DNA from 2 places in the Mesorhizobium sp. EU05-FHT14A09 genome. Region 2 is predicted to be linked to the other one. Evidence: riboswitches for the same ligand, from Rfam matches in the RefSeq annotation. Region 2 holds a riboswitch; the other holds the start of a gene.
The links. Region 2 has a riboswitch for cobalamin ahead of metE (5-methyltetrahydropteroyltriglutamate--homocysteine S-methyltransferase). Riboswitches for the same ligand answer to the same signal wherever they lie in the genome.
Positions count from the first base shown of each region.

Region 1: it holds a riboswitch for cobalamin, as region 2 does, so the genes downstream of both, AC3WTO_RS22670 (ABC transporter ATP-binding protein) here and metE (5-methyltetrahydropteroyltriglutamate--homocysteine S-methyltransferase) in region 2, are expected to answer to the same signal.

Region 1 covers NZ_JBYTDF010000007.1:187,329-202,568, reverse strand. The annotation lists gene mutS (DNA mismatch repair protein MutS) at 72-2,810, shown strand; gene AC3WTO_RS22720 (hypothetical protein) at 2,837-3,295, shown strand; gene AC3WTO_RS22715 (protamine-2 (modular protein)) at 3,393-3,728, shown strand; gene AC3WTO_RS22710 (putative bifunctional diguanylate cyclase/phosphodiesterase) at 3,778-5,841, opposite strand; gene AC3WTO_RS22705 (TetR/AcrR family transcriptional regulator) at 6,082-6,642, opposite strand; gene AC3WTO_RS22700 (NAD(P)-dependent oxidoreductase) at 6,727-7,596, shown strand; gene AC3WTO_RS22695 (ester cyclase) at 7,681-8,067, shown strand; gene AC3WTO_RS22690 (hypothetical protein) at 8,033-8,398, opposite strand; gene AC3WTO_RS22685 (DUF899 domain-containing protein) at 8,395-9,192, opposite strand; gene AC3WTO_RS22680 (FecCD family ABC transporter permease) at 9,348-10,361, opposite strand; gene AC3WTO_RS22675 (ABC transporter substrate-binding protein) at 10,364-11,311, opposite strand; gene AC3WTO_RS22670 (ABC transporter ATP-binding protein) at 11,335-12,123, opposite strand; cobalamin riboswitch at 12,288-12,492, opposite strand; gene zigA (zinc metallochaperone GTPase ZigA) at 12,639-13,856, opposite strand; gene AC3WTO_RS22660 (DUF1176 domain-containing protein) at 14,070-15,185, shown strand.
Region 2 covers NZ_JBYTDF010000002.1:71,467-86,706, forward strand. The annotation lists gene AC3WTO_RS07700 (TonB-dependent hemoglobin/transferrin/lactoferrin family receptor) at 1-1,741, opposite strand, end outside; gene AC3WTO_RS07705 (heme/hemin ABC transporter substrate-binding protein) at 2,087-3,028, shown strand; gene AC3WTO_RS07710 (peptidase domain-containing ABC transporter) at 3,104-4,864, opposite strand; gene AC3WTO_RS07715 (TonB-dependent receptor) at 5,128-7,434, shown strand; gene AC3WTO_RS07720 (ABC transporter ATP-binding protein/permease) at 7,490-9,226, shown strand; gene AC3WTO_RS07725 (hypothetical protein) at 9,232-9,954, shown strand; gene AC3WTO_RS07730 (ChaN family lipoprotein) at 10,037-10,789, shown strand; cobalamin riboswitch at 10,916-11,120, shown strand; gene metE (5-methyltetrahydropteroyltriglutamate--homocysteine S-methyltransferase) at 11,219-13,558, shown strand; gene AC3WTO_RS07740 (AraC family transcriptional regulator) at 13,626-14,510, opposite strand; gene AC3WTO_RS07745 (hypothetical protein) at 14,591-14,980, opposite strand; gene AC3WTO_RS07750 (GlxA family transcriptional regulator) at 15,134-15,240, opposite strand, start outside.

The DNA.
Region 1 (15,240 bases), on a different contig from region 2:
CGGGATTAAGGCTACACTTCGGGTGAGTAAAGCGCCAAGCAATTGCCTTCGGATTTTTTGGAAACAGTTTCTTGAACGACGAAACCCCCATCGCCACGGAAGACAGCGCGCCGCTGGCTAGCGGTGCCGCGCCCGTGCTGCCCGCGGCCGGCGCCACGCCGATGATGGAGCAGTATCTCGAGATCAAGGCAGCGAACGCGGATTCGCTGCTGTTCTATCGCATGGGCGATTTCTACGAGCTGTTCTTCGACGACGCCGAGAAGGCGAGCCAGGCGCTGGGCATCGTGCTCACCAAGCGCGGCAAGCATCAGGGCGCCGAGATCCCGATGTGCGGCGTGCCGGTGCACGCGGCCGACGACTATCTGCAGAAGCTGATCGGGCTCGGTTTCCGCGTCGCTGTCTGCGAGCAGATCGAGGATCCGGCCGAAGCCAAGAAGCGCGGCTCGAAATCGGTGGTCAAGCGTGACGTCGTCCGCCTTGTCACGCCGGGGACCATCACCGAAGACAAACTGCTGGCCCCGTCGGAATCGAGCTTCCTGATGACGCTGGGCAGGATCAAGGGCGGTGCCGAACAAAGCTACGCGCTGGCCTGGATCGAGATTTCGACCGGCGTCTTCCGTGTCGCCGAGACCAATGCCGACCGCTTGCTGGCCGACATCTTCCGCGTCGATCCGCGTGAGCTGATCGTTGCTGAGCCGGTCTTCTACGATCCCGAGTTGAAGCCGGTTTTCGATGTGCTTGGCCGTGTCGCCAGCCCGCAGCCGGCCAGCCTGTTCGATTCGGCATCGGCAACGGCACGCATCGCCCGTTTCTTCAACGTGGCGACCCCGGATGCCTTCGGCACGTTCAGCCGCGCCGAGCTTTCCGCCATTTCCGGTGCGATCGCCTATGTCGAGAAGACGCAGAAGGCCGAACGCCCGCCGCTCTCGCGGCCGGAACGCGAGGAAAACGGCGCGACGCTGTTCATCGATCCGGCAACACGCGCCAATCTGGAACTGCTGCGCACGCTTTCCGGCAGTCGGGAAGGATCGCTGTTCAAGGCCATCGACCGCACGGTCACGGGGGGCGGCGCGCGCTTGCTGGCCGACCGGCTGATGGCGCCGCTGACCGATGCCGCCGCGATCGGCGCCCGGCTCGATTCCATTTCGTTCTTCCGCGACGAGACACGCCTTGCCGAGGCGCTGCGGCTGGCGCTCAAAGGTGTCGCCGACATGCCGCGCGCCTTGTCGAGACTGGCGCTTAACCGTGGTGGTCCGCGCGACCTCGGCGCGTTGCGCGCCGGCTTTCTCGCCGCAGGCGACATCGCGCAGGTCTTCGCGCGCGTCACGCCGCCCGCGGAACTGACCGCGGCACTTGCTGCCATCCAGGCCTTGCCGAAGCCGCTGGCCGAGCATCTCGCCGGAGCACTGGCCGACGAATTGCCGCTGCTCAAGCGCGACGGCGGTTTCCTGCGCAGCGGCTACGATGCCGAACTCGACGAGATGCGCGCGCTGCGCGACGAGACCCGCAAGGTCATCGCCGGCATGGAGCGCGACCTGATCGAAGAGACCGGTATCCGGTCGCTGAAGATCCGGCACAACAATGTGCTGGGCTACTACATTGAGGTGACGGTCAACCATCAGGCGATCATGACCGGCACCGATGAGGCCAAGGCGCGCTTTATCCACCGCCAGACCATGGCCAATGCCATGCGTTTCACCACGACGGAGCTGGCCGGGCTGGAGACCAAGATCGCCAACGCAGCCGACCGCGCGCTGGTCATCGAACTTGCCGCCTTCGACCGGTTGCTCGCCGAAGTGGTGGCCGAGGCGGACGCGATCCGTGCCGGCGCCGATGCCTTGGCCGTGCTGGATGTGTCTGCCGCGCTTGCCGCCCTGTCGGTGAGCGAGAACTGGTGCCGGCCGCAGGTCGATGCCTCGCTTGCCTTCGAAGTGGTCGGCGGCCGTCACCCGGTCGTCGAGCAGGCGTTGCGCCGCAGTGGGGAAGGCCCGTTCGTCGCCAATGACTGCGACCTCTCGCCGGAAGGCGACGCCAGGAACGGTGCGATCTGGTTGCTGACCGGCCCGAACATGGGCGGTAAGTCGACCTTCCTGCGCCAGAACGCACTGATCGCCATCCTGGCGCAGACAGGCTCGTTCGTTCCGGCGGCAAGTGCGCATATCGGCGTCGTCGACCGCCTGTTCTCCCGCGTCGGCGCCTCCGACGACCTTGCGCGCGGTCGCTCGACCTTCATGGTCGAGATGGTCGAAACCGCAGCGATCCTCAATCAGGCCGGCGAACGCGCGCTGGTCATTCTCGATGAGATCGGCCGCGGCACCGCAACCTTCGACGGGCTCTCGATTGCCTGGGCAGCCGTCGAATACCTGCACGAAAAGAACCGCTGCCGCTCGATCTTCGCCACCCATTTTCATGAGATGACGGCGCTGAGCAACAAGCTTGGCCGGCTGCACAACGTCACCATGCGGGTCAAGGAATGGGAAGGCGACGTCGTCTTCCTGCACGAGGTCGGCAAGGGCGCGGCAGACCGCAGCTACGGCGTGCAGGTGGCGCGGCTCGCCGGCCTGCCGGAAGCGGTGGTGGCGCGCGCCAAGCAGGTGCTGCACCAGCTGGAAGAAGGCGAAACTTCCGGCAAGGCCGACCGGCTGGTCGACGACCTGCCACTGTTCTCCGTCGCGGTGAAGCGCGAAGCCCCCAAGCCGGTCAAGACCGATGCGCTTGGCGAGGCTTTGGCTGCCATCAGCCCGGACGAGATGACGCCGCGCGAGGCGCTGGAAGCGATCTACCGGCTGAAGGAACTGCTGGATCGGTAAGGATATCCTGGAGGGTCTGCCGTCACGTGTACGTCCTCAAGCCGGGCATAAAGAAAGACCTTCCCAGGCAATGGGCGCTGCCGGACCGTATCTTCTTCGGCTACGGCGCCTGTCATATCCTGGCCGGTTTCTATCTGCTGCGGCCACCGTTTGCCGGCTTCTATGCGGAGCGCATCGTCCCGATCGGCGATCTGCCGGGAAACCATGTCTATGTGACGAACGGCGCGATCGCCTTTGACTATCACGGCTATTCCTGTCGAACCCGGCTTCTCGATCATCACAAGCGGGCCTGGGCGTCCCGGCATTCGGGCTGGCATTGTGTGATCGAAAGGGTCGATTTCGATCTGCTCGACACGTTGGCCTTGAACGCGCGCAAGATGAGAGGGCCAGATCAGTACCTGCATGACGCCATTCCACGGGCGCGCCGGTTCGTTGAACGTGTCGACCATGCCGGGGCCTTCGCCAGGGCGCGCAGCACCGCCTGAAAAAGGTGCCGGATTTCCGGTGCCGGAAACGCTTTCAGGAACAGCACGGCTGGCGCTATATTGGCTGGCGCGGTGGGAACACAGATTGGAGGAACCAATGGATCGACGGTTGTTTCTGACGGGAATCCTCGGCGTCGCCGGCGCCGCCGTCATGGTCACGGCCATGCGTCCGGGACAGGCGATCGCGGGCGTGCCTGCGGCACGCGGCGGCATCCTTGACGAACTGGAAAAATCAGACGGGGAAATGACCGTATTCGATGGCGAGGCCGGCGCCGATGCCGAACTCATCGATCATCGCCCCGGGCATCGCCGGCGTCATCGCCCCTGGGGCGGTCGCCCGCGCTGGCGGCGTGTTTGCCGCCGGGTCTGGCGCCGTGGCCGCTGGCACGTTCGGTGCTGGCGCGAGCGTGTCTGGGTGAGGCGCTGGGCTTAAGACAACAACCCCGGCCAAAAGCCGGGGTTTCGCATTTGCGAGGGCACCGTCAGGCGGATGAAACCGCAAGGTCGTCGCCGAGGTCGGAGCTGGCTGCTCGGCCTTGTTCCGCGGAAGCCGGCAAAATTTTCTGCTTCGGTCCGGGCCGTCCAAGATAATAACCCTGTGCCTCATGACAGCCTTCGATACGCAGGATCTGCAGCTGCGCGGCGGTCTCGACACCCTCGGCCAGCACCGGAATGCCGAGACTTTGTCCCAGCGCAAGCACGGAGCGGACGATGGCCATGGCGTGAGTGTTTCGTTCCATTTCCCGGGTGAAGGAGCCATCCAGCTTGATCTTGTCGAAGGGAAAGCTGCGCAGCGTATCGAATGACGAATAGCCGATGCCGAAATCGTCGATCGAGATCTTCACGCCCAATCCCTTGATCTGCCGCAGTGTGTGCAAGGCCCGGCCCTTGTCGGCGATGAAGGTCGATTCGGTGATCTCAAGCTCCAGCCGGCTCGGCGACAGTCCGGTCTCGATCAGGATATCGCGTATCAGACCTGCGAGGTCGTTGTGTACGAACTGCACCGGCGAGAGGTTGACGGCGATCTTGTAAGGCTTGCCCAGCTTGCCGGCTTCCCGGCAGGCCGTTCGCAGAACCCATTCGCCGATGACCAGGATCAAGCCGGTCTCCTCCGCTATCGGAATGAAGACCGAAGGCGAAATCGCGCCCCGTGTCGGGTGGCTCCAGCGCAGCAGTGCTTCATAGCCGAGCACCTCGCCGGACTGGACGGATTTCTGCACCTGATAGTGGACCTCGAGCTGGCCGAGTTCGATGGCGTGGCCAAGGTCCGATGCCAGGGCATGATGCTCGCGCGCTGCCCTGTCCATGTGCGGCTCGTAGAAGCAGACGGCGCGCGTGATGTCGGCCTTGGCGCGGTACATGGCAAGATCGGCATTGCTGATCAGGACCTGCCTATCATGCCCATCGTCGGGATAGAGGGCGACGCCCAGGCTCGCCCCTGCGGCAAGCTCGGCATTGCCGATGCGGAGCGGCTCCGCGAACACCAGCTCGAGGCGCTTCAGGAAATCGTCGAGGTGACGACGTTCGACGAAATGTTTGACGCACATGAACTCGTCGCCGCCAATGCGCGCCGCGAACTCGTCGTCCTGCAGCAGACCGCCGAGGCGATGGCCGATCGTGGCGAGCGTTACATCGCCGGCCTGGTGACCGCGCAGATCATTGATTTCCTTGAAACGATCGAGATCGATGCCGATGATGGCAACCTTGGCGACCGTGTAGCGGGCGCGCTCCAGTTCTTCGTCGAGATGCTCGATGGCGCTGGTCCGGTTGGGCAGCCCGGTGAGGGAATCGGTCATCGCCAGCTTCTGCAGGCGATCGAAGGCTTCCTGCGAACTCTGCTCGTCGATCAGGTAGCTGATGATGCCGGCGCCCAGCACCAGCATGCCAACGCCGACAACGGCGAAGGCGGCGAGCGTCGACGACGCGGTGCTGTCGGCCGCGGTCGAAAAGGGCGTCACCGAGATCGCCGTCATTCCGGTGAAATGCAGGGAGGCCACGGCAAGCACGAAGAAGCCGACCGGCAGATATCGGGTTTCGCCCAGCAGCGGCTTGACCGCCTGCCTCAGCGCGAACCCCGCGAACAGGACCGACATCGCCACCGAAGCGAGCACATAGTCGAGATTCCATTCGATCAGCCCATCGACACGGTAGGCCATCATGCCGCTGTAATGCATTGTGGCGATGGCGATGCCGACAACGCCGCCGCCGATCTCTGCCGCCAGTGGGAAGCGGAAGCTGATCGACAGCCAGAAGCCGTAGGCGCAGCCGGCAACCGCGATCAGCAGCGACACCATCGTGAAGGCAGGGTCGAAGGTGACGGGCGCATCATGTTCATACGCGATGACGGCAATGAAATGCGTGCACCAGATCGAGGACCCGGCCGCCTGGGCGGCAAGGAAAATCCAGCCGGCCCGTTGCCAGCCATTACGTGCCTCGGCCTGCCGGAAAAGCCTGAACGTGACCCAGCTGCCCGTGACGCAGACAAAGACGGCCAGCAAGACGAGCCACGGGTTATGCTCCGTGACCAAGCATGAGACGACACGCATGAACCGCCCCCCGGCGCCATTATGTAGGGCAATCGCGTTTCGGATTGTTGCGGATCCTGGCGCGACCGTCGGTGTTCAAGACGTTGCCAAGCAATCGCTAATATTCTGATAGCGCCGATAGTTAATATGGCAGCTTCTGTTGTTGCGATAAGGTTCTGGCCCCACCGGTATTTGCCGGCTAGATTTTGTTTTGACGCAATTCCGGACGCAAAACCGCCGCGCGCTTTTGCTGGGATTGCTCTACCCACCAACACCTTTGGCGATCAACGCTGAAAACGCGGCGATGGCATCCGCAGCCGGAGTGCGTCCTTCCTGTTGCTCGCGCGCGATCGCTTCGGCGGCGCCCAGCAGACCGATGCAGGCGAGGCGCAGTCCGGCGCTGTCCAGGCCGGTAAAGGGCTGCAGGGCCCGGCACATGATCGCGACATAGTCGTCGACCATGGCGCGCTGCTGCGAGGCCATTTCCTCACTGCCCTTGAGCGCAGCCGAAATCGCCGGCGCCTCCGGTCCGAGATTGGCAAGGCAGTTGAAATAGGCCGCGCTCATCAGGTCGGCCGTCGCGCCGAGTTCGCGCGGCGCGATGTCCAGCGCGGCTCGTAGCGCTTCCACATACTGGTCCTCCAGCCGTTGGAAGAGCGCGAGAAGCAGCCCGGCGCGCGTCGAGAAGTGGTCATAGGCGACCGGCCTGCTCACCCCCGCTTTCGCGGCAAGCGTGACCAGGGACAGCGCGTCGGCCCCCTCTTCGCGGACGATTGTCATGGCGGCGTCGAGCAGCTGTTCGCGGCGCTTGTCTTTCGGCAACTTGACCAGGGTAAGCCCCTCGCTTGATTTCTACATTTTGTAAGTTACATTTTGTAGTAATCGAAATCAAGCGAGGATGCATCGATGAGCGACGTAACCGTGGTTGGCCTTGGCGAGATGGGCGGCGCGCTTGCCCGCGCCTTTCTGGCGGCCGGCAGGACTGTCACCGTCTGGAACCGTTCGCCGGCAAAAGCCGTGGCGCTGGAACGCGCTGGAGCCACACGCGCGCCAGCTTTCTCCGACGCGATCTTCGCCAGTCCGGTGGTGGTGATCTGCCTGCCCGACTACGAGGCGATATCGGCCCTGTTCCAGGAAAATGCAGTGGTCGAGGCACTCGGGGGTCGCCTGGTTGTGCAACTGAGTTCGGGAACGCCCGGTCAGGCACGTGCGCTTGGGGCCTGGATCCGATCCCACGACGGCAGCTATCTCGATGGCGCGATCGGTGCCTGGCCAAGGCAGATCGGCGGGCCGGAAGCGGGGCTGCTGGTCTCCGGCGAAGAAGCGGTGTTCGCGTCGGCCGAGCCGCTTCTCAAGCTGCTGGCTGGTGGCCTCAGCCACATCGGCGCAGATATCGGCCATGCCAAGACCTTGTCGAACGCCGGGCTCGCCTATTTCGCCGCACATTGGATCGGGTTCAGCCACGGCGCCGCGATCTGCGAAGCTGAGGGGCTCGACACGGCCATGTTCGGCGAGATGATGGCCGGCATGGCTACGTTTTTCAGCGAGGATATGCGTCAAATGGGACGCGTCATCGCCGAAGATCGGTTTGACGGTGCCGAGGCCACGATCCGCATCGTCAATTCCGATGTCGGCCTGCTGGCCAGGACGTCGCGCGAGCTCGGGATCGGCGCGGCGTTTCCGGATTTCGCTGCCGGCGTCTTTCGCCGTGCAAGGGACGCCGGTTTCAGCGCCGAAGAGCCCTGTGCGGTGATCAAGGTTCTGCGTGAGGCCTGACCGGTCAAGCCTCACGGCAAAGCGTGCAACCGAATGCCTGCAGCCGCATTGTTCGGAGGCCTGCAAACAGCCACGGAATGCTCCATGATCCGCGAAGCCCTGATGGCCGTCTATCGCCAGTACATCGACTGCCTGAACAGGCAGGATTGGCACCAACTCCCGCATTTGGTGCATGAGGACGTCCACTACAACGGAGCCCATGTCGGGCTTGCGGGTTACCGTTCGATGCTGGAGGGCGACTTTCGCGCAATCCCCGATCTTCGCTTCCAGATCGAATTGCTGGTCTGCGATCCACCATATATCGCCAGTCGGCTGCATTTCGACTGCACGCCGATCGGCGCCTTGTTTGACCTGCCCGTCAACGGCAAGCGCGTCCGGTTCGAGGAGAATGTGTTTTACGAATTCGAAGACACCCGCATCGCCAGGGTCTGGTCGATCATCGACAAGGCTGCGATCGCGCTACAGCTTTGACGGCGGGGCGTGCAAACTTAAGCCACGGCGCAAGATGAAACGCGCTCATCAGCAGATACATCAGCACCATGCCGCCAAGCGGCATGCCGATGGCGGACGAACACAACATCTCGGCAGGCCCGCTCATGATGCCGGTCAGCAGCGCCATGGCGGCGAAGGTCGGCGATGCCGCCAGCGCCAGCCACTCCGAAGCTCTCGATACAGGTGCATGGTTGAGCACGTACTCGTCGGTCGCCGGCAACGCCGTGGCATTGCCGCCCACGCCGTCGCCGGCGCTGGCCCGGCGAGGTTGTTCCTCGTCGGACCAGATCGAGCAGCAGGCGCGGCTCATGACTTCGCACTCGTCGCTTTGGCGCGCATCGCCTCTTCGCCAGCATCGGAAATGGCGACCCATCCCTTGTCGGGTTCGGCCTCGACCACGTAGCTGTCGTTCCAGTTCCACCATTTGTAGGTCGGGGTCTGCGGATAGCCATCGGGCGAATCCTCCCAGACCTCCTGGCGGCCGAGCGGCGTGATGTCGAGATAGTTCCAGGTGCCGCCCATCTGCTCATCGGCACGATCAGCGATGAAATAGGTGCGGAAGATGCGATCGCCGTCGCGCAGGAACACGTTGTGGCCGTGCCATTCGTCGACGCCGAAGTCGGCATCGAAGCTGTCGATGATCGTCACCCACGGGATACGATCCCAGCCCATGCGCGCCTTCACGCGCTGAATGTCGGCCTGCGGTGCACGCGACGCAAAGACAAGCGTGGTGTCGCGGGCATGGAGGTGTGAGACATGCGCCACCTGGTCGGCCACCATCGAGCAGCCGCGACAGGCATGGTCCGGCCAGCCATAGACGCCGGGCTCGAAGAAGGCGCGGTAGAGGATCAGCTGCCGGCGGCCGGCGAACAAGTCACGCAAGCTTGCCTTGCCGCTCGGGGTCTCGAAGACATAATCCCTGGTCACTTCCACCCAGGGCATGCGGCGGCGCTCGGCGGCCAGCGCATCGCGGGCGCGGGTGTGGGCCTTTTCCTTGACCAGCAGTTGCTGGCGTGCCTGCTCCCACGCCTCCGGGGTCACCACGGGCGGCCTGTGCAGGGCGGCCAGGATCTCGTCGCGTCTGGTTTCGGCGGATGCGGTCATTGTTCTGAACCTCCTGGTGTGGGCGATGCCGTGCATCGAGGCGCGAGACGTGGTCGCGCATCACTCGGTGCTGGTGTCAGGCATTGTGCCTGCGGAGGCAGGACAGCGTGAGTAACAAGTGTGGCGCTATTCCAAAGCGCGGAATGGCTTGTGGTTCAAAACCGCTTGCGCAGCAGGGTGGCGACCACGAACAGCGCGCCGATCGAGCTGGTGATGATGCCGATGGGCAATTCCTGCGGCGGCAGCAGCGTGCGCGCCAGCAGGTCGCTGGCGAGCAGGAGCACCGCACCGAATATGGCGCAGGCGACGGCCAGCCGCAGATGCAGCGGACCGGCGAAGCGGCGAGCGACATGCGGGATCATCAGTCCGACAAAACCGATGACCCCGGCAACGGACACCAGGATCGCCGTCGACAGCGCCGCGGCCAGGAATGTCAGTGTCCGGAAGCGCGTCACCGGAACGCCAAGGCTCTCGGCGGTGTTCTCGCCGGCCAGGAAAGCATCGAGCCAGCGATGGTAGCGGAGTGCGAAGGCCAGGATGACGGCGACACCGGCGATCGCCAGGCCGATATTGCCCCAGCGGGCGAGCCCCAGCCCGCCCATGGTCCAGAACAGCACCGAATGGGCGGCGCGCTGGTCGCCGGCAAAGACCAGATAGTTGGTCAGTGCCGTGAACAGGAAGGAGACGGCAAGACCGGCAAGGATCAGCCGCTCCGGCCCCTGGCCGCGAATGCGGTTGACCAGCAGCAGCACGACGAAAGCGGTGACGATGCCGCCGACGAAAGCGGCGATCGGCAGCGTCCACACGCCAAGGCGGTCACCGAAGACGGTGATCACCGAAACCGCGCCGGCAGCGGCGCCCGACGACAGGCCGAACAGGAACGGATCGGCGAGGTCGTTGCGTGTCACCGTCTGCAGAAGCGCGCCGACCACGGCGAGCCCCGCCCCGACGCAGATGGCGAGGATGGCGCGCGGCAGCCGGAGGTCGACGATGATCTTTTCCACCGGCGCCGTTACGCTCCCGGCATCCAGGCCGACGGCGCGGGCAAGTGCCGCGATGACGTCGCCGAGCGGAATGACGGTCGAGCCATAGGCGATCGACAGCAGCGCCAGCAGGATGACCAGCGCCAGGCCTGTGCCGATGGCTACGCCGTAAGACCGGCTTGGCACGCTCAGAAGGCCTCCGGGTGCATGGCCTTGGCGATCTTGTCGATGGCCTCGATGTTGGCCGGGCCGGGCGTCAGTTCCGCATAGCGCAGGGCAACGAAACGCTCGTTCTTGACGGCGTCGGTTTCTTTCATCGCCGGATGCGTCTTCAGGAAGTTGAGGAGCTTCCGGTAGCCGGCGTCGTCCTGGTAGTCGAGCAGGACCAGGAATTCCGGGTTCCGGGTGGCGACGGTTTCCCAGTCGGTATTGCCCCAGTTGGTCGGCAGGTCGTCCATGATGTTCTTGCCGCCGGCGGCTTCGATCATCGCCGTGGGGATGGCGAATTTGCCCGCGGTGAAAGGTTTGTCTTCGCCCGAATCGTAAAGGAACACGCGCGTGCCGCTGCGGGCGCCGACCTTGGCGGTGATGGCGGCGAGCTTTCCCTTCCATCCGGCAACCAGGCCATTGGCTTCGCTCTCCTTGCCGAAGATCTTGCCGAGCTTCTCGACGTCGCCGAACAGCAGGTCCATCGAAGCCGCCGGCCGGTTCTTGTCGAGGTGGACGCAGCTTTCGCTCAGCACCAGGGTCTTGATGCCGTGCGGCGCCAGCGTATCGGGCGTCACGTCGCCGCCGGGCTTCATACCGTAATACCAGCCGGCAAAGAAGAAGTCGGGCTCGACTGCGAGCAGGTTTTCCAGCGTCGGATATTTCGGCGCGAGTTCCGGGATCGAGCCCTGCGCTTTCTTGAAGGCATCGTCGACCTTGTACCAGCCGGTGATGCCGGTCAGGCCGACGATCTGTGGCTGCAGGCCGAGCGCAAACGCCATTTCCGACATGTTGAGATCGTTGATGACAGCGCGTTTCGGCGCGGCGTCGAAGGTCAGCGGGATGCCGCAGCTGTCGACGGTGACCGGGAAGGCAAAGGCGGTCGAGGAAAGCAGCGTTGCTGCAAGGCAGAGGGCGAGGCGTTTCATGATGGCTCCGTCGAGGGATCGGTTCAGCGGGAAAGGCGGATCGGCACGTCGAAGACCGTCAGTTCGCGGTCCTGTTCGTCCGGGTGAGGCAGTCTCAGAACGTCGATGCCGAAGACCTCGCGCACCAGCGCCGCCGTCAGGGTTTCGCGCGGGGTGCCCAGCGCGACGAGGCGTGCCTTGCTCATCACGGCGACATGGGTGGCGAAAGGCGCAACCAGCGGCAGATCATGCAGCACAGTGACGACGGCGATGCCGAGCCTGGCGACGAATTCCAGTAGTTCGCCGCGGGCGCGCGGGTCGAGATGGTTGGTCGGCTCGTCGAGAAAAAGCACATGCGGCTGTTGCGCGATGGCGCGCGCCAGTTGCGCGCGCTGGCGTTCGCCGCCAGAGAGCGAACCCATGCGGCGTTCACGCAGGGCGAGCAGGCCGGTGCGCTCCAGCGCGTCGAGCACGATGTCACGGTCGTCGCCGCGTCGGCGAAGCCCGGCATGCGGGATACGGCCGAGCCCGACATAGTCGCGAACGGCAAGCTGGGCGTCCGGCTGGTCGGACTGGCCGACCACCGCGATGCGGCGGGCCCGCTCCGCCATCGGTAGCCGGTCGAGCGGTTCGCCGTCGAGGCTGACCGAACCGTCCACGGGCTTCAGCATGCCGCACAGCATGCGCATCAGCGTCGTCTTGCCGGCGCCGTTGGGACCGATGATGGCCAGCCTGTCGCCGGCGTGCACGTCGAGGGCGACCTTCTCGACGAGGGTGATGCCCGTTTCCGGCCGATAGCAGAGGTCACGTGCCCGCAGGACAACGGCGCTCATGGAAAAACCCTTCTTGGCATGCCCTGCAGCCAGGATGATTGCATCGCTTCATCGCGCGGAAAAACGGCAAACCCTTCCACCGATCCCTCGTTCGATCAGGTGTGGAAGGAGGGCCAAATGGCGACAGGGCCGCCCTTGTAGCGTCCTCCCGGCACACCCCGTCCGGTCAACTCACTGCGATGGCAGGTCTCCTGGCTCGCGGATCACAGCGCTGTCCTGCCTTCCCGGCGCTCGGCCAGTGGCGTTTTCGGACTTTGCTACCGCTTACAGTTGCGGGGGCAGCCACGGTCTCGGTTCAGACGAACCTCACCGTATTCCCTTTTCACCCCGGACCTTTCGATTCGGGGCACCATCGGCGGCGACCCTATTGTGGCCACCGCCGGCTGGCAATGGCGATTCTTGGCCGGGACCGGGCTGGGCATGCCGCTCCGCGGGTGGAACGTAACGCGCGCGCCGAGGGTGGCAGTCGCAGGCCTGGTGACGACCCTTGAACAGGGAAAGCAGCAATTTGACGATCATGCCGTCGGCCCGTTCCAGCTCGGAAACGGATCGGCCAGCCCGCGCCAGAGTTCAGGCGCAAAGACGGGCTCATCCACCAGGCAGGCGTCGAGTTCGGCGCGCATGCGGCCTTCATCCATCGGATCGCAGCCGATGAAGACCAACTCCTGCCGGCGGTCGCCCCACATCGGGTCGAAATAGGGCACCATCGCTTCGCGCCAGGACGCGTTGTCGGGCCAGCGGTTGCGCGGCACTGCCGCCCACCAGAGGCCGCGCTTGCCGGTCCGCACCAGCGCGCCGGCCTGGCTCAGTTCGCCGACATGGTTGGGGCGTGTCGCCAGCCAGAAGAAACCCTTGGCGCGCACCACGCCCGGCCAAAGCCGGCCGATGAAGGCCTGCAGTCGGACGGGGTCGAAAGGGCGCCGCTCGCGATAGACGAAGGAACGGATGCCGTATTCCTCGGTTTCGGGAACATGATCCTTGAAGCCGTTCAGCTCCTTGAACCAGAGCGGATGCTGCTCGGCCTGTTCGAAGTCGAAGCGGCCGGTGTCGAGCACCTTGTCGAGCGGCACGCGGCTGAAGTCGGTCTCGACGAGCTCGGCCTGCGGGTTGAGCGCGCGGATGATCTTGCGGGCAAGCTCGAGATCGCCGGGCGGTGTGTCCGAGACCTTGTTGAGCACGATGACGTCGGCGAATTCGATCTGTTCGACCAGAAGATCGACAAGCACGCGCTCGTCCGAGGCGCCGAGTGCTTCGCCGCGATCGCGCAGGAAATCCGACGAAGCGTAGTCGCGCAGCAGGTTCGCGGCATCGACCACCGTCACCATGGTGTCGAGGCGCGAGACGTCGGCGAGGCTGTTGCCCGCGTCGTCGCGGAATTCGAAGGTCGAGGCAACGGGCAGAGGCTCCGAAATGCCCGTCGATTCGATCAGCAGGTAGTCGAACCTGTCCTGCTCGGCGAGCTGGCGCACTTCCGCCAGCAGGTCGTCACGCAGCGTGCAGCAGATGCAGCCATTGGTCATCTCGACCAGCTGCTCGTCGGTGCGCGACAGATTGGCGCCGCCGTCGCGCACCAGCGCGGCGTCGATGTTGACCTCGCTCATGTCGTTGACGATGACCGCCACCCGTCGCCCGTCGCGATTGTGCAGGATGTGATTGAGAAGCGTGGTCTTGCCGGCGCCGAGAAAGCCGGACAGGACGGTGACGGGAAGACGCCTTCGATTGTGCGTGGGCATGAATGCTTTCCAGTTTGGGGGAGTTTCGCGCCGTCGGGCGAAGCGGGTGTTTGCAGATTGTTATGTTGTAACATAACAATCCAAGAAGACAAGCGCTGGCATCGCGGTTCAGTTGGCAGGGGCTGTCACCAATGATCCGGCAAGCGGTCAAATGCCCAGACTGTGCCGCAATCGAAGAATTCCTTGGCGGCTCGTTCCGCCAGGAGATTTTCGATGAAGACCGCCTGCCTGCTGATCGTTTTCGGCCTGATCGCCGTGCCCCCAGCCATCGCCGAGCCCAAGCCCTATATCGACAACCGTTCGGACGCGGCCGAGCTGGTCCGCTCATTCTACAACGCCATCGATCGACGCGAATTCGCCCGCGCCTGGAGTTATTTCGGCGACAAGAAGCCGGCAAAGGATGTGGCGGACATGGCCAAGCCTTTCGAGGAAGCCAGTCGGGTCGAGCTGATGGTCGGAGATATCACCAGCAAGGAAGATTCCGAGGGGAGTGAGTATCGGGTCCCGGCATCAATCATCGTGAAAAGCAAGAATGCCGACAAATACAAGGAACCTTGGAGGGAGAAGGACCCTGACGAAAAAAACTTCACCGGTTGCGTCACCGTACGCCTCGCCAAACCCGGCGATGGCAGCTTTGCGCCGATGCGGATCGAGCAGCTTGATCTGAAATCCGAAAAGGACTTCGAGCGCCCGCAAAGTTGCGGCGCAACGGCCGAACCCGCGGCGATCATGCGAGCCCGCGTCATAAAGGCTTTCACCACCACCTATGCAGACTGTAGGAGTCTCGAGCCGAATGCCGAGGACGATCCTGGTCCGGAAACGTTCGAGCTGACCTATCGTATATCCTCCGCAAAGCCCGAGGATCCGGATCAGCACGCGACGCTCTATCATTTCAACTGCGGGACGGTCAGCCCCTACAACACCGACGAGATTTTCTACCTTGCTGAGGAGAGCTGGTTCCGCCAGCTTCAGTTCACCGAGCCCGAATACGACGTGGACTTTGAAGAATCTCAGCCGGTTGAAGATGAAGGGTCCTATGTCCCGCAGCGGGTAAGGTCGATTAAAATCACCGGATATCAAACCAAAGGAACGCTCTCCAATGCCGAGTTCGATCCGGAAACACGGACGTTGACCTCCATGCCCCTTGGGCGAGGCATGGGCGACCAGTTCACGCGTGGCGAATATGTGTTCCGCGACGGCGAGTTCACGCTGGTGAAGTATGAGATCGATCCTACCGACAACGAGAAGCAGGACCCGATCACGGTCATAGACCTCGCTGTTGCGCCCATAGTCACGCCGGCTGCTCCCGACAAATCTGACGGCAAATGAAGTAAAAGCAGCTGGGTATATATCAGCCCAGCCGCGTGATGCGCACATACCGGAT
Region 2 (15,240 bases):
GCCTCGACCGGCTTGTGCGCGTGATCTCGCCAATGCTCAGGAATTGCGCACCAAAGGTCAGCTTGTCCTCAAGGGCGCGAAAGCCAACGGTTGCCGCGAACCGGTCGAGCGGCGTGTTGTTCAAGGTCTGGCCTGCATAGACGCCATCAAGGATCTTGGCGTCGATCAGCGCACCGGAAAGGTTAACGAAGCCCGCACCGTAGTCATAGACCATCTCGGCTTCGACGCCTTTGAGGCGCGCATTGCCGATGTTGATGGCTGTCCTCAATGTCCTGGTCAGATCCACATCGATGTAGTCTTCGACATCGGTGTGGAACAGATTGACCTTGCCGCGCACCAGATCGCCTGCCGTCAGGACGTCGTTGTATTTGAGATTGACGCCGGCTTCCCAACTCCTCGCCGTTTCCGGCTGCAGCAGCAGGTTGGGAATGTAGTTGTCGCCGGAACCATGTGCACCACCGCCGCGATAAACGTCCTGCAGTCCTGGTGCCCTGTAGCCTTCCGAATAGGTTCCGTAGACCTGAAATCCTTCAACCGGAGTGACGCCGACGGTGACGCGTGGCGACCAGCGATCACCGGAGACCGAGGCATTGACCGGCGGCTTGGTCCTGGTTTGCCCGTCGAGTGTATAGCCGTCGTAACGCAGTGCCGTGATGACCTGCAGCCAATTGCCGTAGTCACCTTGCCATTGCAGGAAACCGCCATAGGCCTGCTGCTTGCCCGCGCCGAAATGCGCGGCGTCGGAATCCCCGGTCAGATGGTAGTAGTCCGCGCCATAGGTGACGGTATGGGCAAGTCCGGAAGCCTCGAAACGCGAGGAGTTCCTGAGATTGAAGCCCGTCGTCGCGACATCGTAGTAGCGTGACTGGCCGATGGCCGATTTCGGCCAGACCTGCGCCTGATCCGCCTTGGTCCGGTTGTGATAGAGATTGGCGCTGAAGTCGATCAGCCGGTTGTCTTCGGGCCGGAAGGTATAGGCGGCCGTATAGGTCTGATTGACTGTATCGGCGTCGTAGCGACTGAGCGTCGGCGATGTGGAGCCGCTCGAGCCGGTGATGAAATCGTTGTAATCCTGCAGGATCAGGCCGAGTTTGAGTTCATGGCCGTCCGCCGGACGCAACGTCGTCTTGAAATAGCCGCTCGTCACCTTCTCGCCGGTCCATGGCACCTCGCTGCCATCGCCATCCTTGTAGGCGCGGCGGTTTCGGTAAACCAGATTGCCGATGACGTCGGCATTTTCACTGAAGCGATAGGCGCCGGTCGTGCTGGTCGTGAAGCCGCGGCCGTTGCTTTCATAGCCGAGCTTTTCGCTCAGCGCCCACCGTTCCTCGGCGACGAGGAAGTCGCTTGCATCCTTGGTATCGAAGGAAACAACGCCGCCGATACCGCCAGAGCCGTAGGCATTGGAGCTTGGTCCGCGAATGACGGTTGCTTCCTTGATCAACTCCGGCTCCACGTAAAACGATCCGGAGCCGTGGCCGACACGCCAATAGTCCTGTCTGGCACCGTCCAGCGTCACGACGACCCGGCCATATTGCTCCAGGCCGCGAATGTTGATCGCCGTTGCAGGATCGTCCCCGTTCATCGAGGCGGCAACGCCGGGTGTCGCCCGGAAGATATCCGCCGCTGTGTCGGGCTGGATGCGTTCAAGCTCCGTGCTGTCGACGGCGCTGATCGCCGCCAACGCATCGACGACTGCACCTCTCACCATGGTGGCCGTAATGGTGATGCGATCGAGCATCGTCGGTTGCTGCGCTTCTGTTGAATTCGGCTTCCCGGTCTCGACAGACTTGGTTGTCGGCTGTGCGTTTTGGGCGTTGGCCGGGAGTGCCACGACAGTGCAGCAGAGGATTGGAATCGCTGTCCCTGCCAGCCATGTCGTCTTGCTTGTCAGTCTCATTCGGATCGAGCCCCCGCTCATGAAATGCATGGCTGGCGGTACCCGATGGGCGCGGCTGGCAGTTTTGAATGTGCTGCCGATCGGCAGGCGGCAGCGTTAGATATTTAAACTTGATGACATTAGTCAACTTTAATCGTATAGGCATCAAACAAAATATGAGCCCCTGCTGAGATCAAGGACTGACATATGCCCACAGGCCTGCACCCGGGTAACGTTTCGGCCTGCCGGTCGACAAAGCACCTCGCAATCCTCGCTTTGTCCTTCCTGATTGCGGCATTCTCCCTGAATGCGGAAGCGGCGGAACTGGTCGATGCGCGCGGACGCCACGTCGACACAGGCCCTGGAAAGCGCATCGTCACACTTGGGTCCGACATCACGGAGATCGTCTACGCGCTCGACGCCGGAGACCGTATCGTCGCCGTCGACAGAGGCAGCAAATATCCGCAAGCTGCGGCCGACAAGCCGAATGTCGGTTACAGACGCAAGCTCTCCGTCGAAGGTCTGGCCGCCCTCGATCCGGACTTGATCATAGCCGCCGAGGATATCGGGCCCGCGGAAGCCGTCGATGTGTTGTCGTCCCTGACGATCCCTATCGTTTACATTCCGGAGGACAATTCCCGCGACGGGATCCTTCGCAAGATCGACCTCGTGGCCGCGGCGCTCGACCTCAGGCAGCCAGGTGCCGACCTTTCCCACAAGGTGCTGGAGACATTCGACGCCGCGGCAAAGCTTACCACCGGCATCCCGGCCGAAAACCGCAAGAAGGTGGTGTTTTTTCACGGACTGGTACGCCTGACAGCGGCAGGTTCCGGCACCGCCGCCGATGCCATCATCCGTTATGCCGGTGGCGTCAATCCGATGGCGGAGGTGGTTGGCTACAAGGCCGCATCGGAAGAGAAATTGATCGAACTGGCGCCTGACGTCATCTTGATGATGGGCGATGGCAAGGGCGGGCCGACAGCGAGCGAAGTGTTCGCTGTGCCGGCACTGGCTGCGACCCCTGCGGCGAAAACCAGGACGCTTCTTGTGCTCGACGGCGCCTACATGATCGGTTTCGGCCCGCGCACAGCCGATGCCATACGTGATCTCGCCAAGGCCCTGTATCCAGAAATCGCTGCCGGCAACTGATGGCCGAGCTGATAGCGTATCCTTGAGGGCAGCACGTGCGATCGCCGATCTCGCATTCGCCGCCGGAAAATTGCTCTAGGCCCGCACATAGTCACGCCAGAGCGATTTGTAGGGTTCGCAAACTTCGACAAGATGATCGTGACTTCCCCTGCCCGAGATCTCGCCTTCGTCAAGCACCACGATCAGGTCGGCCGATCGTGCGGAAAACAGATGATGGGTCACCAGCACGACGAGACGTTGCTGCCCCAGGGCAAGGATTTTGCGCTCGAGCGCCAGCGCCTGTTCCGCGTCGAGTGCCGAGGTCGGTTCATCGAAAATCACGATTTCCGGCGACCTGGAGACAGCGCGAGAGATCGCCAGCCGCTGGCGCTGTCCCCCGGAGAGGTTCTGGGCAGCAGGAAGCAATTCGGTATCGAGCCCATTCGGCAGGCCGCCGACAAAGCCCTGGGCTGACGAGAACCGCAGCGCCGCGTCAATTTCGCCTTTGGTCAGGTTCTGTCGGGCAGCGGCCTGGATGTTCTCCAGAACGGTTCCCGAAAACAGGGACGTTTCCTGGTCGACGATGCCTATCTTCTGGCGAAGCCATCGCGGCGCATAGGCGCGAACATCCATGTCGCCAATCTCGATCACGCCGTCATAGTTGCGTTCGAGCCCCGTCAATGCTCGCACCAGGCTGGACTTTCCCGAGCCGTTGCGCCCTACAATCGCCACCACCCCTGTAGCCGGCAGGTCGAGAGAGATACGCTTGAGTGCGGGTTGCAATGCCCCGGCATATGACAGCGTCACGCCCTTTATCGACACGGATCCAAAATGTGTCGGCCGGTAGGCAGGCGTGCGATTGGCACGCTCGGGTGTGCGCTTGAGGAATGCCGAAATTGCGTTGACCGTGGTGCTCACCGAATGAAACTGCACCAGGATGCCGGCGCTCGTCATCAAGGGCATGACAGCCCGCGAAATAAGCATTTGAAGCGCCAGCAATCCGCCGATGGTCAGGTCGCCGTTCAGGATACGCAGGCAGCCGACCAGCACGACGAGCAAGGTCAGGATCTCGGTCAGCAGGCCAAGACTGAATGAATAGGAATGGGACAGATCAAGGATATGCCAACGGGCGCGGATGGCTTCATCGGACTTCGCCAACCACCGGCGAATGAAGAAACGTTCGGCCGCATTGGATTTGATGGCGCGCAGATTGTTGACGGTCTCGGATGTCGTCCCCTGGAGGGCGCCGTTCAGCTTGAAGCTCGCTCGGCTGGCTTGTCCCAGCTGTGCGTTGGTCTTGCGGGCAAACAGCGCAAACACCGCCGCGACGGCAACTGCCGACAAACAGATGACGTAGTCGTAGTAAAGGGCGACGACGAATGAAACGACGGCCCCCAGCATCGTGAACAGGAAATTCGGCGCGGCAGATAACATGAAGTTTGCAACACGCTGAGCTTCATTGAGCAGGTTTACGGTGCTGCCGCCGGTTGATGTGGAGCTTTCATAAGGCAACCGCATCATCCTGACATAAATGCGCTTTGACAGCCGGGCGGTAAGCCGCGCCTCAAGGTCGTTGATGATGGTGTTCTGCCAGCGGCTACCAACGTGACGCAAGACAGCTGCCGCGATCGCGGCAGCCGCAAAGGCCGCCGCCACCAAACCACTACGGCCGACCATCACGCTGTCGATGATCTTCTGCGACAAGATCGGAACAGTCACTGAAAGCGCGATACCTGCGACCGCCAGCGACATGGCAAGCGCAAAGCGGCCACGAAACATGAACAGCATGGGCAAGAGCATCGACCAGCCGTCGAGCGGCAGGCGACGCAAGGAAATCATCGTTTCGCGAAATCGCATCGTGCGCCGCCATATGAGGGAATCGGTCCCATGGCTAGGCCATTGGTGCACACTCGTCAAATAACTTGAGGATCCCTATCATGATTATTTCGGTTGCGCGCTCAGGGGCAGTTCGTCCCGGAATTTGAACTGTTTACCTACATAGCTTGACGTAACCAAAGGACATCAATATACGCCCATCATCAAACTTGAGTCTATGACTCATCTTTTAGCCAGCTTCTTCCTCGTGAACAGCCAGCAGATCGGAATTCAGAGGGGCTGTCATGTCGAGATATCCTGCCGACCGTATTTTGCGGTCGTCCATTCTGCTGGCCGGCACTTGCCTGGCGGTGCTTCAGTGCACGAACTCAACTCTTGCTCAGTCGGCGGCCCCTGCCCAGAAAAAACAGGAAGAGGCCAAACCGCTGCTGACGCCCGAAGAACGGACCGTGCTCGACCGGATCGTCATCTCGGCGGCGCGCACGACCGGTTCTGTTCTCGATGTCCCGATGTCGGTTACCGTCATCGACCGGGAGACGCTGCAGCGCCGCGTCGTCCGCGACATCCAGGATATGGTGCGTTACGAGCCGGGCATCAGCGTCACCCGCCAAACCTCGTTCACCAATCCTTTCGGCCAGCTCACCGGCTTCAACATCCGGGCCATGGGCGGCAACCGCGTCCAGATGACCGTCGACGGATCGCGTATCCAGGAACAGATCATCGATGGCAGCCGTGACTTCGTGGATCCCTTCACCATGCGCGCCGTCGAACTGGTCCGTGGCCCCAACTCGGTGCTGCAAGGGGCCGACGCGCTCGGTGGCGCCGTGGCATTCCGCACGATCGAGCCCGACGACCTGCTGAATGGCAGCAAGCCCTGGGCGGCGGAGGTGAAGACGGCCTATGACAGCTACGACGACTCGTTCCGCCAGCAGGCAACCGCAGCGGCACAGGCGGGCGACTTCAAGTTCCTGGGCAGCTTCGGCCACCTCGGTGCTTCTGAGGGCGACTTCAGGAAGGCGCGCGCCGACGGCGGCCAATGGGGTTGCCCCCGGCAGGCGATATGGCCTTGCAACAAGGCCTTCCCTGCCGATACCGACGCCTACAACGGCCTCATGAAGCTGCAGTGGACACCATCGGCGGACCACAAGTTCGAAGTCGCCGGAGAATGGTTCAATCGCAAGACCACCATCCAGCAGATGTTTGACACCTCGGCTGCCATGGGCGGATACAAGAACACCGACTGGCAACGCCAACTTGACATGGAGCGCTACAGGATCGCCCTGTCTCATGACTGGAAAGTCGGTGCTTCCTGGCTTGACGACATCAAATGGCAGCTGTCCTATTCGCCGCAGAAGCGCGACACCTACAGCAATCAGCTGCGCACCTATCCGACCCGTCGCCAGCAGAACATCCAGGTTCGCAACTACGGCGAGAACTTCCTGGAAGCGGATATCCAGGCAACCTCTTCTTTCGATCTTGGCGGCCTGTCGCACAGGCTGACCTATGGCTTTGACGGTGACCTCACCAACAGCAGCTATGACGGCTACAACATCACCAACAACCTGAACACTGGCAGTTCGACCCGGGCGAACAACCAGGGTTTCAATTTCCCGACCGTCGAAACCACAAGGGCCGATATCTACCTGCAAGACGAGATCAAGCTGCTCGACGACCGGCTGACCATCACGCCTGGCATGCGCCTGGCGCACTACTCGATCGACCCTTCCGGCGACAAGGATTACGTGGCGCTGCCAGGGTTCGAGCCGAAGAAGATCGACGAGACCAAGCTGATCAAGCGCGTCAGCGCCATGTACGAGTTGAACGATACCTACTCGCTCTATGCGGGCTACGGCGAAGGCTTCAAGATGCCGACCTCGCAGCAGCTGTTCGTATCGTCACTGTCGATCGGAACGACCGGACTGGTCGAGGTGATCCCAAACCCCAACCTCAAGCCCGAATTCGTCCGCAGCTACGAAGTGGGGGTGCGCGGCAAGCTCGATCGCGGCTACCTGAGCCTCACCGGCTTTTACGCAGACTACAAGGACTTCATCCGGTCGCTTCAGCTCGTACCCGGCACTGCGGCAAAATACACCTCTGACAACGTCGAGGATGTGAAAGTCTGGGGAGTCGAGTTCGGCGGCGAATACGAGGTCTATGACAACCTCTTCCTCAACGCAGCCCTCTCATACCAGAAGGGCGAGCAACGTCTCTCCGCGAGTGCCGCGAAAACAGCGTTCGATGGTGCCGTACCGCTGACGGCCGTGCTTGGCGGCCGCTACTTGATCCCGGATTGGAAACTGGAGACCGAAGTGGTCGCGACCTTCGCCCATGGCGTCACCCAGCGTGCCGATCCCAACGCCTTCAAACCAAGCGGCTACGCCGTTTTCGATGCCTATGCGCGCTGGAAGCCGACCGACAACATCGATGTCGATTTCGGCATCCAGAACATCTTCGACCGGCGCTATTTCCCCAACACCATCTCCGGAACGATCACCAACGTGGTCCCCGCCAACGTGGCCGAAGCCAACAATCCGGAAATGCAGGTCGCTCCGGGGCGTACCTTCAAGCTCGGCGCAACCATCCGCTTCTGAGCGATGGCCCGGCGCGGGGCTTGCTGGTTCCGCGCCCCCCTGAAAGGCACTCCAGTTGATCACGATCCTCAAGCAGTTCACACGCCTGTTGAAACTGTGCCTGTCCGGCAATGGAGGCAAGACAAGCCTGCTGCTGTTTGCCGTCGTGGTCGCCCTGCAACTTGCCGGCATCTATTTCACCATCCGGCTCGTGACCTGGACATCCGCCTTCTACGGCGCACTGGAGAAGGTCGACGCCCAGGCCGCCGTCTGGCAAATCGGCGTGTTCGCCATGATCGTGACCGCCAACTCGGCGCGGGGCCTGGCTGCCGAATACATCCAGAAGATGCTGCATATCCGCTGGCGGCAATCATTGACCGAGGCGGCCCTCGGTTCCTGGTTCAGCGGTCGCGCCTACTGGAAACTGACGCAAGGCGAATGCCCGCGCGAGGTTGACAATCCCGACCAGCGCATTGCCGACGACTGCGGCCTGTTCGTGAGGGGCATGCTCGACGAAGGCATCGAACTGATCACCAAGATCGTCGGCATCTTCTCCTACCTCATCCTGCTTTGGGGATTGTCGACCTTTGCACTGACCTTCACGCTGTTCGGCGCGCAAGTCTCGATCCCACGCTACATGGTGTGGGCCGCTTTCATCTATGTCGCCCTGTCGAGTGGGCTCACCCATCTGCTCGGACGCTCATTGAAATCATTGATCTTTGCCCAGCAGAAGCGCGAAGGCGATTTCCGCTTTGCCATGGCCCGCATCCGCCAGTCAGCCGACGAGATTGCGCTGATGGGCGGTGAAAAGGCCGAACGCGGCATCCTCGACCGGCGCTTTGACAGCGTTGCCGACAATTGGCGCAAGCTGGCGGTCCGGGAATTCATGCTTGGCTGCTTCACCTTCCCCTATCAGCATACCGTGCTGCGCATTCCGCTGTTCGTGGCCCTGCCCGGCTTTCTCGCCGGCAGCATCGCGCTCGGCGGATTGATGCAGATTGCGATGGCATTTTCCAATGTCGTCACGACGCTGTCGTGGTTCATCTTCTCGTACAAGCCGTTGTCGAACCTGGTCGCAGCATCGGCGCGCCTCGACGGCTTCCTCGCCGCGACTTCGGCGGTACGACAGCGTCCCTCCGGGATCAACCGCGATGTTTCCGTCCGCGGCCTGCGGCTGCGAAACCTGAAGCTGCGTACCCCAGAAGGTCGCGGCCTGCTCGACATCGCACGGCTGGATATAGGGGCCGGCGAAACCGTGTGGTTGCGTGGCCAGTCCGGCCTCGGCAAAACCACGCTGATGAAAGCGATGGCCGGCGGCTGGGATCACGGCGAAGGCCATATCGAGATGCCGTCCGCCAGCAAGCTGTTCCTGTCGCAGAAGACCTATTTCCCCCAGACCGACCTCCACGGCGCCGTTGCCTATCCAGCGACAGCCGGCACGTTCGACAGAGCGGTGATCCGGCAGGCAATCGAAGCCGTCGGCCTTGGTGGCGCCGACATGCTCCGGCTCGACGAGGAGGTCGATGGCCATCCCCTGGTGCTGACGGGTCTCTCGGGCGGCGAACTGCAGCGGCTCGCGATGGCCCGCGCCCTGCTCCACCGGCCTGACTGGCTGTTCCTCGACGAGGCGACAAGTGCGCTTGATGAGGCCGCGGAAGCGCAATTGCTGGCACTGCTGCGCCGGAAACTGCCCGCCGCGACCATCGTCATCGTGTCACATCGCAATCCGTCCGGGATCGGCAGCAAGCGCATCGTCGACCTCGATAGCCGTGCCGGCCAACCGGCCCCGATGCCAGAACTTCAGGAAGCGTAGGAAGCATGTCAAACCGCCCAAAGCACCAGCGAGCGCAACTGGACATCAACCCTGCCGCCTTGCTGACCCGCTTGCCGGCGATCGGTCGCGTGATGATCAATGCCGAACATCGAGGCGCAACGCATGAGCGCATCGGCCAGGTCGAAAAGGTCCGCATCGAAAACGGCTGGATGATCTGTGAAGGGGCCGGGCACGATTCACGCATCGAGCTTGCCGCAATCGCGAACATCATCGTCGACTGCACATCGGTGATGCGCGAGAAATCCTATCCGAGGATCGAGCTGCGTGACACGAAAGGTGAAACGATCGCCAACGTCACCGGTTTCGAAGGACTGGAGCCGTTCGACGCAGTTCTTTCGGCCTTCCCGCAGGGTATCGGATTGCCGGTTGAAGAGCGCAGTTCCGGCGGCGATGCCCGGACGGAGCTCGACGACAACGATCCAGGCCTGACACCGTTTCGGGCAGCCGAGCGCAACAACAGTCGCATTGAAGTCACGCTGTCGACCCTCTCTTTCCGGCAACGCTGGGAGGGCAACATGCCGGGCGTCAAACCCGCCATGGGCTACGTGAACATCATCCAGCCCGACTTCCATTTGCACCTCAAGGGCGGCTCCGTTGCCGGTTGGCGGCGCGAAGACAATGACGCGTGGACACGCTTTCTGGCCCTCGCCGACAACGGCAGCGAGACGGGGCTCGCCGTGGCAGGCCCGACCACAAGCTTTGTGTGACGCCATGACCACCGATTGGAACCATCCGCCGGCGACATGGCTCGACCCCGACACCGGCGGCTTGATCGAACATTCACGTCTCATGCGCGAGGCCGCCGAAGCCAATGTGGTGCTGCTCGGGGAAACCCACGACCGCTACGACATTCATCGCTGGCAATTGCATGTATGTGCCGCCATGCGCAGCCTGCGCGACGATATTGCCATCGGTTTCGAAATGTTTCCGCGACGTGTGCAACCAGTGCTCGACGAATGGGTCCGAGGCACACTGGACCAGGAAACCTTTCTGAGTTCGGCCGGATGGGGCAAGGTCTGGGGCTTCGCCGCCGACCTCTATCTGCCCATCTTTCATTTCTGCCGCGAGTTCGCTGTCCCCATGCTGGCACTCAACTGCTACCGGGAACTGGTCACGCGCGTTGGCAAGGAAGGCTGGGAGGCGGTTGCGGTCGAAGAGCGGGACGGTCTCACGCCTGCAGCGCCTGCCACACCCGCTTACCGGCAATACCTGTTCGACATCACCGGCGGTGCCACCCCGTCTCGCAATGCCGCCTCGCCCGAAGCGCCGCAGTTCGACCGCTTCGTCAGGGCTCAGCAGACCTGGGACAGGGCCTTCGCCTGCAACATCGCCAGTGCCCGGCAAACAGATGTCCCGCCGCTCGTGATCGGCATCATCGGCCGCGGCCACCTGGAATATGGCCACGGCACGCCCTACCAGCTTGCAGATCTCGGCGTGGACAAGGTCGCGACGTTGCTACCCAGCGACGCTTCGACCGTCGACGGGCAAAAAGCGAAAGGGATTGGCAGGGCGTTGTTTCGCCTCACCTCTCAAGGTCGTTGATTTGACGACCTGCTGAGCGACCAGCGCTCCTCGAAATCTGCGAGACATACCCCGACTCTTCTTGCGTGGAGACGTAAAGATATAAGCATTTCTTTATATGATATTGACTTTCTCTCTCTTCTGCGGAAGACTAACGATTGTCATGGTTCTCCGGCGCGATGCGCCGGAGCTAAGAGGGAAGCCGGTGCGCGCAAATGCAATGCCGGAGCTGCCCCCGCAACTGTAAGCGGCGAGCTGAAGTCCATTGATGTCACTGAGGCGAAAGCCTTGGGAAGACGGACGAAAGTGACGACCCGCGAGCCAGGAGACCTGCCATGGCGAAACATCGTCCACGGGCGGGGTGTCCCGGTGCGTCGCAGCAACAGCCGCTCCGTGCGGTTTTCACTGCCATGCGTCCATTGCCCTGCCCCAGCTCAATCGGGGTAAGTCATGTCTCAATCCACAATTGCTGTAGCCACCCTCGGCGTGCCGCGGATCGGCCCGCGGCGAGAACTGAAATTCGCACTGGAATCCTACTGGTCGGGCAAGTCGTCTGTCGCAGATCTTTTCGAAACGGCCAAGGCGCTGCGCGCGGCAGGCTGGACCGAGCAAGCCAGGCGCGGCGTTACAAAGATCCCGTCCAACGACTTCTCGCTATATGACCATGTGCTCGATACGGCCGTCATGGTCGGCGCCATCCCGTCTGCTTATCATTGGGACGGCGGCGAACTGCCGCTCGACAGCTATTTCGCCATGGCACGCGGCAGCCAGGGTGGCGCCGCATCCGCTTGCAATCATCCAGGCCATGGTCACGGCGTCACCGCTCTGGAGATGACCAAATGGTTCGACACCAACTATCATTACATGGTCCCCGAACTGACCGATGATCAGGCCTTTTCGCTGGCTTCTGCCAAGCCTGTCGACCATTTCCTGGAAGCCAGGCAACTGGGTATTCACACCAGGCCGGTGATCCTCGGCCCGATCACTTTTCTCAAGCTCGCCAAGTCTCATCAGGAGGGGTTCAACCCAATCTCCCTGTTGCCAAGGTTGCTGCCGGTCTATGAGGAGCTTTTGCGCAAGCTCGCGGCCGCCGGGGCCGACTGGGTCCAGATCGACGAGCCGGCGCTGGTGCTCGATCTCATTCCGAACGAACGCCATGCCTTCGAATTCGCCTATGGCAGACTCGCTCAGGCAGCGCCGGGATTGAAGCTGATGCTGGCGACCTATTTCGGTGCGCTGGGCGACAACCTCGATACGGCGCTGTCGCTGCCGGTGGCGGGACTGCACATCGATCTCGTGCGTGCGCCGGAGCAGTTGGAAAGCGTGGTCATCGGCGCTCGCAAGGACCTTGTCCTGTCGCTTGGCCTCGTCGACGGTCGCAATGTCTGGCGCGCCAATCTCGTCTCTATTCTCGATCGTATCGAGCCGATCCTGGCTGTGCGTGACCCGCAATCCCTCGAAGTCGCACCATCGTGCTCGCTGCTGCACGTGCCGATCGACGTCGAGAGCGAGACGGCGCTTGATCCTGATATCAAACGCTGGCTGGCGTTTGCCCTGCAAAAGATCGATGAACTGGCCGTACTGTCAGAAGCGCTTTCAAAAGGCCGAAGCGCTGTCATCGCGCAGCTTCAAGCTTCCACCGAAACCGCCAGCGCACGCTCAGTGTCGTTGAAGGTGCATGATCCCCTGGTCGAAGGTCGTCTTGCTGGCGTCGCTGACGCCATGAAACGGCGCCAGAGCGACTTTGCGAGGCGACGTCATCAGCAGGACAGGAAACTCGGCCTGCCGGCCTTTCCGACCACGACCATCGGCTCCTTCCCGCAGACCGCGGAAGTGCGCAAGGCGAGGTCCGCCCATGCCAAGGGTGAGCTCAGCTACCTGGACTATGAGGCCTTCCTGAAGAAAGAGACTGAGAGCGCCATACGCTGGCAGGAAGAGATCGGTCTCGATGTGCTTGTTCATGGCGAATTCGAGCGCAACGACATGGTCCAGTATTTCGGCGAACAGTTGTCGGGCTTCGCCTTCACCCAGCACGCCTGGGTGCAGAGCTATGGCTCGCGTTACGTCCGCCCGCCGATCATTTTCGGCGATGTGTCGCGCCCCAACCCGATGACGGTCAGGTGGTGGCAGTATGCGCAGTCGCTGACCTCGAAGCCGGTCAAGGGCATGCTCACCGGGCCTGTCACCATTCTCAACTGGTCCTTCGTTCGGGATGATCTGCCCCGCGAGGCGGTCAGCCGCCAGATCGCGCTGGCCATCCGCGACGAGGTCGTTGACCTGGAGGCGGCCGGCGCCGCAATGATCCAGATCGACGAAGCGGCTCTCAGGGAAGGCTTGCCGCTACGCAAATCGGACTGGAAGGGCTATCTCGACTGGGCCGTCGAGAGTTTCCGCATCTGTTCGAGCGGGGTCGCCAACGAGACGCAGATCCATACCCATATGTGTTACTCGGAGTTCAATCAGATCATCGACGCGATCGCAGCCATGGATGCCGACGTCATATCGATTGAGACATCGCGCTCGCGCATGGAATTGCTCGATGTCTTTAGGAGTTTCAAATATCCCAACGAGATTGGACCCGGTGTCTATGACATCCATTCGCCGCGCATTCCGGAAGTGGCCGAAATGGCGGAACTGCTGACTTTGGCCAGCGAGCGGATCGGCGAAAGCCAGCTCTGGGTGAACCCCGATTGCGGATTGAAGACACGCAGATGGGAAGAGGTGCGCCCTGCCCTGGTCAATATGGTAGCGGCAGCACATCAGCTGCGCCGGAAAGCTGAAGCTGCCTAAGACGATCGGGGCCGTCGCCTGGTCCGGCGACGGCTCCGACAGACGTGCAGTTGCGCGGTGTATCGCATCACACCGGCCGCTTTTTCAGCGGGATGATGTTCGGCGCTTCCCCAGTCTCCCGGGCTTCGTGAGCAAGCGTCCTTCTCGTATTTCCCTCGGGAATGCCCGCGGCAACGTCCTCGAAATAGCGTGCCGGAGTTGTTCCCAGCATGCGCTTGAACATGGAGATGAATGCGCTGACGCTGTCATAGCCGAGATCGCCGGCGATGTTGGTCACAGACTGGCCCTCGCCAAGACGCCGCAATGCCAGGCCGACGTGCAATTGCTGTCGCCAGCGAACGAACGACATTCCGGTATCCCGTTGGAAAAGCCGGCTCAACGTCCTGTTGCTGGCTCCGACACGGGCGCCCCATTCGTCGATCGTGAAGCGTTGGTCCGGATGCTCGATCATCGTGTTGGTCAGCCGCTGAAGCCTTCTGTCGTTCGGCATGGGCAGATGGATCGGTTCCAGCGTTGCGGTCGCCAGTTCGTCGAGCAGCACGGCGATGAGCCTTGCCTCGCGCTCGCGCCCCATCGCGGCCGGCGGCGTCTCGCAGTCGAACCGCAGGATGAGCTCGCGCAGGAACGGCTGGACGAACAGGATGCCGCAATCCTGGCCAAGCGAAGCGGCCAGGTCAGCATCGATGTAGAGGTTGAGGATCTTGATATGCCCGGCGACCCGGCCGGCATGAGAGACGTCGCTCGGTATCCACATGGCGCAATGCGGCGGCACGGTCCAGAGCCCGCCGGCAGCCCGCATCGTCAGCACGCCGCTGATGACACACATCAGCTGCGCCTTGTCATGATGGTGGGGCTCCGTCTCGCCGACGAAAGTCGTTTCGGTGATCAGGCTGAAGACGGGGCGTGGCACGTCATCCACCTGCCCGAAGCCCTGTATTCGTGGAAAATTCACCTGCCTCTTCCGATCCGGATCAGCCAAACCGGCAGCGTATCGCAAACCCATGCGGTGTGTCATGGAGGTCCCCGGGGAGCCTATGTTCCGGCACGCGTCTCGAGCAGCACAAGCATGCCTCTGGCCGCCGCTCGCCTCTCGTCCGTCTCGAAGAGAACAGAAAAGCCGAACGCCTTGCTCGCGGTTGCCGCCGCCAGCCGCACCGCAGTGCTGGTGGGCTTCTTGCCCTCTATCACGATCATGGCGCGGCAATACTTCCTGAAACGATCCTTGGTCCGCTTGAAAAACAGCGCCTTTTCCTTGCGCTCCTCGGCCGTTTCCGCGTGATGGTCATCAGGTGCGTGATCGGTGATCAGGACGAATGGCGCCTGCCGATTCAAAAGCCCTTCGAGTTCGGCGAGGATCGAGGCAGGCGATTGTCCCTCTTCCCGCGCGAAGACAAGCGGGAAGCGCGTATCGTCCAGCAACATTCGTCCGTTTCCTTCAATTGACCAGGTCGATCGGCGAACCCGTCGATGGCATGAGTGATATCTCAACCATGCCATAGCGGCGTCCGGGCGGCTCTCGCGCCCCTGCCAACAAATCCCGCGAACCCGCCATTACGGTTTCGCGCGACGTTCCCGTCAGATGTGGACCGCCGCTGTGCGCAGCTCCGACGGGCTCTGGCCGTGGAACTTCTTGAAGGTCCTGGCGAAGTGCGAAGCGCTTTCGAATCCCGCCTCCAGCGCTA